3 regions of the Photobacterium sp. GB-210 genome follow, and region 1 is predicted to be linked to each of the others. Evidence: predicted binding sites of a transcription regulator. Region 1 holds the regulator's gene; each other region holds the start of a gene.

Region 1 (3,287 bases):
AATTAGGATTATGTTCAACAGAGTTACAAACAGAAGTACGTCAGCTTGTCGATCAAGTTGATGATGCTTATTTTGCTGATCCTGCTTTTCTTTCTCAAGGTAAACCATGGCAATTAAGCCGTGATAGTTATCAGTTTTTAAATGCAGAAAGTGAATATGCAGGGTGGGTGGCAGCGCATGGTTTTGGTGCTAATCATTTTACTGTTGATATTAATCAGCTTGAGCAATTTAATGAAATTTCTGAAGTGAACCATTTTCTCGAATCAAGTGGTTTTGACATTAATCAGGCGGGAGGTGCGGTAAAAGGCGATCCTACTGTGATGTTAGAGCAATCAGCAACCATGGCTGATAAAGTCATGGTCACGTTTTCTGATGGTGAGATGTTGGTCTCTGGCGGATTTTATGAGTTTGCTAAACGTTATTTACAGCCAGATGGTGAGATTTATACCGGGTTTGTAGAAGCTTCGGCAGATAAGATCTTTGAAAGTACTTATAACTCTTGAACAGTGTAAACAATGCAATAAAAAGCAGCCAATCGGCTGCTTTTTTAAATCTGTTAATTATCGAGGGGCGATCCCCAAATACCACTGTCTTCAACAGGACAGCGACGTAAACCTGTTTGCTGTTCTAAATAACAACGACGGTCACTAAAGCCTGTCATCTCAATAGTTGTAGGTTGAGGAGCGATAGCGCCAGGTACAGTGGTGTAGCTATTCGGGGCAAAACGTTCAATATCCATATAAAAACCAAAAAAAGATGAAGTCCATTCATTGCTTGAATTTAGCATTTAATTTGAGCAATACAAGTTAATTAATGGCATTAATGACACACTTTTTAAAGGTATTTATGGGGGGGGATTATTAATCAATAAGAAATAAAAAAGCCGCAACAGTGTGCGGCTTTTTTCGTACGGTTAAAGACGTTAAAAATTAACGCGTACCGTAAACAACAATCGTCTTACCGTGAGCAGAGATTAGGTTCTGCTCTTCAAGCATTTTCAGAATACGACCCACTGTTTCACGAGAACAGCCAACAATTTGACCGATTTCTTGACGAGTGATCTTAATCTGCATGCCATCAGGGTGCGTCATTGCATCTGGTTGTTTTGCAAGATTTAGCAATGTCTGTGCGATACGACCTGTAACGTCTAAGAATGCCAAATCACCTACTTTCTGGCTTGTCACTTGTAGGCGACTTGCCATTTGAGCAGATAAGCGCATCAGAATATCAGGGTTAACCTGAATTAACTGACGGAATTTTTTGAATGAAATTTCTGCTACTTCACAAGGACTTTTCGCACGAACCCAAGCAGTACGCTCTTGATCTTCTTCGAATAAGCCAAGCTCACCAATAAAGTCACCTTGGTTTAGGTAAGAAAGGATCATTTCCTTACCTTCTTCATCCTTGATTAGTACAGCAACAGAACCCTTCACAATGTAGTACAACGTTTCTGCTTTCTCACCTGCGTGGATCAGCGTACTTTTCGATGGGTACTTGTGAATATGACAATGGGAAAGAAACCACTCTAAAGTTGGATCTGTTTGCGGTTTACCTGGAACCATATTACTAACTTCCTCTGCATTTGTTGCCCAACAGCATTGGTTTCTTTTCTAACTTTTATCACGAGAAAAAAAACTGCCTACTGATAGGGTATCCATTCAGCCGCTGGGCTGCAAGCTAACTTGAATAAGTTAGAGTGTATCCTTTTTCTGCGCCTTTTTCTTGATATTGATCTAGTAGATTCGTTCATTTCATATGGATAACTGTGCACAGGATCACAATGCGGCGAGATAATTTTAAGTGGTGCGATAAGTAAAGATTATTACGACGATTTTTAGAGAGGGAAAAAGTTGTTATTAAGGCGGAGAATTAGGATTTACATTCATTATTTAATCAATAAGACTAGAGACAATTATTGGGCGTTTGAATAAGGATTAAGCGATGCAGTCCCGAGTAAAATGGGTAGAAGATATGACTTTTTTAGGTCAATCTAGCTCCGGTCATAGTGTAGTCATGGATGGTAATGGAGGGGATAAAGCTCCAAGTCCAATGGAATTGGTATTAATGGCGGCGGGAGGGTGTAGCTCAGTAGATGTTGTCAGTGGTTTACAATCCCAAGCGCAAAATATTGTGGGTTGTGAGGTTCTTATTTCAGCTGAGCGTCGAGAGCAAGCGCCACGTTTATTTACCGCAGCCAATTTGCATTTTATTGTTTCAGGTTTTGATTTAAATGAAACCTTAGTGGCTAACACCATTGCTGATTCTTTAGAGAAATATTGCTCTGTATGCTTGATGATTGGTGAAAAGGTTAAGTTGACTCATTCGTATGAAATCATCACTGCTTAATAATGATTGAGATGAAAAAGGTTGGTGTTTGTGCCAACCTTTTTTCTATTTATTTTCGTTTGTGCAAACTTAACTGATTTTCCCTGTATTAATCAGTTTCTCGATAAGGGGGCGCATGATCAATTCCATTGCAAAACTCATTTTTCCACCAGGGACGACAAGCGTGTTATGACGTGACATAAATGAGCCTTGGATCATGGAAAGTAAATACGGAAAATCGACATTATTTAAACCGCGAAATCGGATCACAACAAAGCTTTCATCTAAGCTTGGGATCCCTTTGGCACTCACCGGGTTTGAGGTATCAACGGTTGGTACACGTTGAAAGTTGATATGTGTGCGTGAAAATTGCGGAGTTAAATAATTTAAGTAATCGTCCATGGAGCGAACGATTGACTCCATCACCGCTTCGCGAGAGTGCCCTCGATCTCTCGTGTCACGAACAATTTTTTGGATCCACTCCAAGTTTACAATGGGTACCATGCCAATAAGAAGATCAACATGCTGTGCGACATGGATCTCGCCATCGACAACCCCACCATGTAAGCCTTCATAAAAGAGTAAATCAGTGTTTTCTGCTAACTGTTGCCACGGAGTAAACGTTCCGGGCATTTGGTTGTAGGGTACGGCTTCGTCAAATGTGTGTAGATAACGGCGAAAGCGGCCAGTGCCATCTTCACCATATTGTTTGAAAAATTGCTCTAATTGGGCAAAGTCATTGGCTTCTGAGCCAAAATAGCTGATATGTCGACCTTGCTCTTTAGCTTTGCGGATCTCAGTGTCCATTTCAGGGCGGGTATAGCGATGGAAGCTATCGCCTTCTAGCCATGCCGCATTAATGTTCATCATATTGAACATCTTTCGGAATGCTTCAGAAGTCGTCGTGGTTCCTGCTCCTGATGAACCAGTAACTGCAATAATAGGATGTTTTGCAGACATGA
Region 2 (3,287 bases), on a different contig from region 1:
GTAGGGAGAAAGCTAGTACAACCTGATTTTAGGTTGGCTTGGTGCATAATATCAATGGCTTCGGCGGTGGTTTCATTGTTGAACATCACCCCTCCACAACCATTTAATTGTAAGTCAATAAAGCCAGGAGAGAGGTTTGCACCATGAAGATCGATAGTGTCGATGCCATCGAGTAAATGATTAATCGGGCAGATTGCATGAATGTTCACGCCGTCAATAATGACGGCGTGGTTATTCAGCACTTCGCTACCGGTAAAAATATTACAGTTGGTAAGCGCGTACATGAATATTCCTTAATAGGATTAAAGGTGGTTAATATTTTCCGCTTCTAGTTCTTGGAAGTACTTAACGGTCTTCACTTTTAGCTCTTGAGTTGATGGCTCATCACAAACAATCATTGATTTAGGATGTAGCTGCAGTGCAGATACTGTCCATAGGTGATTGACACTGCCTTCAACCGCAGCTTGTAGTGCCTGTGCTTTGTTGTGGCCAGTGATAAGGATCATGACTTCTTCAGAATCAAGCAGAGTACCAACACCGATAGTTAGCGAGTACTTAGGTACTTGGTTGATATCGCCATCGAAGAAGCGAGAGTTAGCAATACGCGTTTCGTGCGTTAGTGTTTTGATTCGTGTACGAGATGCTAATGATGATGCTGGCTCATTGAAAGCAATGTGGCCGTCGTTGCCTACACCACCCATGAATAGGTTGATTTTACCGTAAGATTTGATCTTATCTTCGTAACGTTGGCACTCAGCAACGTGATCTTCTGCGTTACCGTCAAGAAGGTTAATGTTCTCTTCTTGGATGTCAACGTGGTTGAAGAAGTTGTTGTACATGAAGTTACGGTATGATTCTGGGTGATCTGCAGGCATGCCTACGTACTCATCCATGTTGAAAGTAACAACATGTTTAAAGCTTACTTCACCAGCTTGGTATAGCTCGATAAGACGTTTGTAAGTTGCAAGTGGTGTACCACCAGTTGGTAGACCCAATACAAATGGACGCTCAGCTGATGGTTCGAATTTATTGATACGATCTGCGATGTAGCGAGCTGACCATAAACCAACATCTTTAGCGTTATTTAGCGGGATTAGTCTCACGTTGATACCTCGTTGAAGAAAGTTAAAACAGGAAAAATCTTAGCGACATAGCGCCTTTGTTTCGAATGATAAAATAAGTTTTATGATCGAGCTAGCAAAATCACTCAGTTCTAACCTCCGTCGGTGATTGAGATCACAAATGATGAGCTTTTAATTTGCGGGGCGAAATTAATTTCTTAAACTGCGAATAACTTAATACGGATAGCTTATAAACAGTTATTTAATTACATCTAAGAAAACCATAGGGGGAACTAAGGGTGAATATTCTTGGATATTTTCAAAAAGTAGGTAAGGCATTAATGGTGCCAGTTGCAGTACTTCCTGCAGCGGCAATCTTAATGGGTATCGGTTACTGGATTGATCCGAACGGCTGGGGTGCAAACTCTGCATTAGCTGCTTTCTTGATCAAGGCTGGTGCGGCAATTATTGATAACATGTCTGTACTGTTTGCAGTGGGTGTTGCATACGGCATGTCTAAAGATAAGGATGGTGCAGCAGCACTTTCTGGTTTTGTAGGTTTCCTTGTGGTAACAACGCTTCTTGCACCGGGTGCAGTCGCGCAAATCCAAGGTATTGACCCAAGCGCAGTTCCAGCTGCATTTGGTAAAATCAATAACCAATTCGTAGGTATCTTAGTCGGTATCGTATCAGCTGAGTTGTACAACCGTTTCTCAAACGTAGAACTACACAAAGCACTAGCGTTCTTTAGTGGTAAGCGTTTAGTACCAATTCTAACATCTGTTGCTGGTATCGTTATTGCAGGTATCTTGATGGTTGTTTGGCCATCAATTTACGGCGGTCTAGTACATTTTGGTGAAAGCATCCAAGGTATGGGTTCTGTAGGTGCGGGTCTATACGCATTCTTCAACCGTCTATTGATTCCTGTAGGTCTTCACCACGCACTAAACTCAGTATTCTGGTTTGACGTAGCAGGTATTAACGATATTCCTAACTTCCTTGGCGGCGCGAAATCAATCGCTGAAGGTACAGCAACTCCAGGTGTCACTGGTATGTACCAAGCTGGTTTCTTCCCTATCATGATGTTTGGTCTACCTGGTGCGGCACTTGCGATGTACCACACTGCGAAAGCGAAGAATAAAGAGCGCGTAGCATCTCTACTACTAGCTGCTGGTTTTGCATCATTCTTCACCGGTGTTACTGAGCCGCTAGAATTTGCATTCATGTTCCTAGCACCAGTACTGTACGTAATTCACGCAGCACTAGCGGGTCTATCTGTATACATCGCAGCATCTATGCAGTGGATTGCAGGTTTCGGTTTCTCTGCAGGTCTAGTTGATATGTTCTTGTCATCACGCAACCCACTAGCTGTTCAGTGGTATATGCTGATTGTTCAAGGTATTGCATTCTTCTTCATCTACTACTTTGTATTCCGCTTCGCGATTGTTAAGTTCAACCTTAAAACGCCTGGCCGTGAAGACGACGAAGAAGAGACTTCATCAGTTGCAGGTTCTGCAGAAACTAGCGAGCTAGCGAAGCAGTACTTAAAAGCACTGGGTGGTCACGGTAACCTAGAGAACATTGATGCTTGTATTACACGTCTACGCCTAACGCTAAAAGACAGCAGTCTTGCTAACGAGAAAACGTTAAAAGCACTAGGTGCGATGGGTGTAGTTAAACTAGGTTCAAATAACCTTCAGGTTATCCTTGGCCCTCTAGCTGAAATTGTTGCTGGCGAAATGAAGAAAATCCCAGCGTCAGAAGATCTATCTTCTGTAAAACTGCCATAATTACCTGAATTCTTCAGTAATTAAGTAATACCGCAAGACCTTTAATAAAACCGGCCTTATTATTTTCAAACATGGAATGATAGGGCCGGCATTTTGAGTACCCAACGTTTGGGCTCGTATTGATTTTCTCTTCACTTTTTTAGAAGAGATATCGGGAGAAAGGAATATATCATGACTATTAAACTTACGGCGTTAGCATCTTTTATTGCATTAGCGGTAACGGGTTGTGCAAGTAAAGGAAACAATGATCAAACTGTAGTAAATAACCTAGCGTCAAACCTAGATCTTAACTACGAAGTCGCTATTCAGCACGGTGCAGAAGAAGGCTTGCCATGTAAAACACTGGGTGCGGAATGGGCATCATGTGATTTGATTAATTTAACGCTGGAAAATAAAGGTCCAGCGGTGACGAATAAAGATTGGAAAATTTACTTCA
Region 3 (3,287 bases), on a different contig from region 1:
ACCAGAACCGTTATCACCTACTAGTGGCTTAGGCATAAAGGTTGCTGTTTTACCGAATGCGTGTGCAACGTTATGAACAACATACTTGTAGATCTGAATTTCATCCGCTTTTGTTGTTAGCGTGTTGAAACGTGTTGCGATTTCGTTTTGACCTGCTGTTGCTACTTCGTGGTGGTGAGCTTCAACAACTAGACCCATTTCTTCCATGATTAAACACATAGCAGAACGGATGTCTTGTGATGAATCAACAGGTGCTACTGGGAAGTAACCGCCTTTAACACCTGGACGGTGACCTTTGTTACCGCCTTCGAAATCAGAACCGGTATTCCATGCAGCTTCTACGTCATCAATTTTGAAGAAAGAGCCAGACATGTCAGTGTTAAACTTAACATCGTCAAATAGGAAGAATTCTGGCTCAGGGCCGATAAGAACCGTGTCTGCGATACCTGTTGAACGCATGAACTCTTCTGCACGCTTCGCGATAGAGCGAGGATCACGGTCGTAACCTTGCATTGTTGCTGGCTCTAAAATATCACAACGGATATTTAGCGTAGCGTCTTCAGTGAATGGGTCTAGTACCGCGCTTGATGCGTCAGGCATCATTACCATGTCTGATTCGTTGATACCCTTCCAACCTGCAACTGAAGAGCCATCAAACATTTTACCTTCTTCGAAGAAATCAGCATCAATTTGATGAGATGGGATCGAGATATGCTGTTCTTTACCTTTTGTATCGGTAAAACGTAGGTCAATAAACTTAACTTCATTTTCCTGGATCAGCGCTAGTACGTTTTCTACTGACATCTTGAGTAACCTCCGGTGTTATATAAGGGCATGGCCGCAAATCTAGTGTTGCTCATTTCTGAGAATGAGCAGTTCTGAATGTTCTTAAGCGAAAACCATGCCAATTTTTAAAAGCTTTAAGAATGCGGTTTTTACGCATTGCTAAAGCTTAATTAATCCATTTTTGCACTATCTTGATGCATCGGTGCACTGTTTTGGTGCGACGATGTGTCATTAACAATAATAGAACATGCTTACTATCGCGATGTTAAAAATTATTGTCAATTCATAATCTCCTTAAAAAAGAGTTTTTATTATTAAAGGAGAACTGTGTGCCTCTAATGATGTTTTTATCCGTAGGGAGTGAGAAAACAGGGTTAAGTGGGGATTTATGGTCTGAATAGAAGGGTTCAAAAAAATAAAATCAGGCCAAAAAGCGAGTAAAAATGCGGCTCTAGAGCATGGTCATAAAAAAGCTGGTGATATAAATCACATATTTCGTGGGTTTTGGCGTAAAATCTGTTAAATTATGAGCCGTTTTTTTAATCAAGTAGCCTCTAGTGAAGATGCTGCATGTTCTGAGTGAATGTGAAACTAATGTCTAATCAATCGATCGATAAATTAAGAAATATCGCAATTATTGCTCACGTTGACCACGGTAAAACTACCTTGGTTGATAAACTTCTACAGCAGTCTGGCACGTTAGAGGGTCGCGGCGAAGCCGAAGAACGTGTGATGGATTCTAACGATATCGAGAAAGAGCGTGGCATTACCATTCTTGCTAAGAACACAGCAATCAACTGGAATGACTACCGCATCAACATCGTAGATACCCCTGGACACGCCGATTTCGGTGGTGAAGTAGAGCGTATCATGTCTATGGTTGACTCTGTATTGCTTATCGTTGATGCAGTTGACGGCCCGATGCCTCAAACTCGTTTCGTAACGCAAAAAGCGTTTGCATACGGTCTTAAGCCAATCGTTGTTATCAACAAGATTGACCGTCCAGGTGCACGTCCTGAGTGGGTTATGGATCAAGTATTTGACCTATTCGATAACCTTGGTGCAACTGACGAACAACTAGACTTCCAAGTGGTTTACGCATCAGCACTAAACGGTTGGGCAACACTAGAAGAAGGCGAAACTGGCGAGAACATGGAACCATTGTTCCAATCTATCGTTGATAACGTTGCAGCGCCTTCAGTAGATGTTGATGGCCCACTACAGATGCAAATCTCTCAGCTAGATTACAGCTCTTACGTTGGTGTTATCGGTGTTGCGCGTATTACTCGTGGTACAGTGAAAGCTAACCAACAAGTCACTATCGTAAGTGCTGACGGTTCTAAGCGTAACGGTAAAGTAGGTACAGTTCTAGGTTACCTAGGTCTTGAGCGTCATGAAGTTGAAGAAGCGAAAGCGGGCGACATCATTGCAATCACAGGTCTTGGCGAGCTTAAGATTTCTGACACTATTTGTGATCAGAACTGTGTTGAAGCGCTAACGCCTCTTTCTGTTGATGAGCCAACAGTTACTATGACTTTCCAAGTAAACAACTCTCCGTTTGCTGGTAAAGAAGGTAAGTTCGTTACTTCACGTAACATCCTAGAGCGTCTTCAAAAAGAACTAGTACACAACGTTGCACTACGTGTTGAAGAAACAGCTGACCCAGATAAATTCCGCGTATCAGGCCGTGGTGAACTTCACCTATCTATCCTGATCGAAAATATGCGTCGTGAAGGCTACGAGCTAGCAGTATCACGTCCAGAAGTTATCATCAAAGAAGAAGACGGCCAGCTAATGGAACCGTTTGAAACTGTGACAATCGACGTGGTGGAAGAGCACCAAGGCGGTATCATGGAAAATATCGGTCTTCGTAAAGGTGAGCTAACTGATATGGCACCAGATGGTAAAGGCCGTGTTCGCATGGACTTCATGATGCCTTCTCGTGGTCTTATCGGTTTCCAAACTGAGTTCATGACACTGACTTCAGGTTCAGGTCTTCTTTACCATACGTTTGATCACTACGGTCCTCACAAGGGCGGTACTATCGGTCAGCGTAACAACGGTGTATTGATTTCTAACGCAACAGGTAAAGCACTGACTTATGCATTGTTTAACCTACAAGAGCGTGGCCGTCTATTTGCTGAGCACGCAGACGAAGTTTACGAAGGTCAGATCATCGGTATTCATAACCGTTCTAACGACCTTACAGTTAACTGCCTGAAAGGTAAGCAGCTTACAAACGTTCGTGCTTCTGGTACTGACGAAGCGCAAACTCTTTCTCCAGCTATCAAGTACACACTTGAGCAAGCACTAGAATTCATCGATAACGATGAACTAGTAGAAGTGACACCTTTAAGCATCCGTATTCGTAAGAAACTTCTTACTGAAAACGATCGTAAGCGTGCTGGTCGTACAAAGTAATTACTGATTAATTTCATTAGTTATTAAGCAATCCCTCGGTTGGTAACAATCGGGGGATTGTTGTATCTGAAGGGTGGAAA

The links. Region 1 encodes CRP, which controls carbon source genes, mostly activating them, when cyclic AMP is high. Its sites were predicted from a motif close to TGTGANNNNNNTCACA; they were not measured.
Region 2: a site for CRP is predicted at 1,226-1,241, ahead of nagE (N-acetylglucosamine-specific PTS transporter subunit IIBC). Genes of this name have one in related genera too.
Region 3: a site for CRP is predicted at 1,262-1,277, ahead of typA (translational GTPase TypA). Genes of this name have one in related genera too.

What each region holds. Positions count from the first base shown of each region.
Region 1 is NZ_PYNU01000010.1:96,935-100,221, forward strand. It holds gene C9J38_RS13235 (DUF1338 domain-containing protein) at 1-503, shown strand, start outside; gene C9J38_RS13240 (hypothetical protein) at 557-739, opposite strand; gene crp (cAMP-activated global transcriptional regulator CRP) at 930-1,562, opposite strand; gene C9J38_RS13250 (OsmC family protein) at 1,942-2,346, shown strand; gene C9J38_RS13255 (phosphoribulokinase) at 2,416-3,285, opposite strand.
Region 2 is NZ_PYNU01000001.1:287,973-291,259, forward strand. It holds gene nagA (N-acetylglucosamine-6-phosphate deacetylase) at 1-284, opposite strand, end outside; gene nagB (glucosamine-6-phosphate deaminase) at 303-1,103, opposite strand; gene nagE (N-acetylglucosamine-specific PTS transporter subunit IIBC) at 1,361-2,851, shown strand; gene C9J38_RS01480 (beta-N-acetylhexosaminidase) at 3,023-3,287, shown strand, end outside.
Region 3 is NZ_PYNU01000014.1:30,366-33,652, reverse strand. It holds gene glnA (glutamate--ammonia ligase) at 1-804, opposite strand, end outside; gene typA (translational GTPase TypA) at 1,381-3,207, shown strand.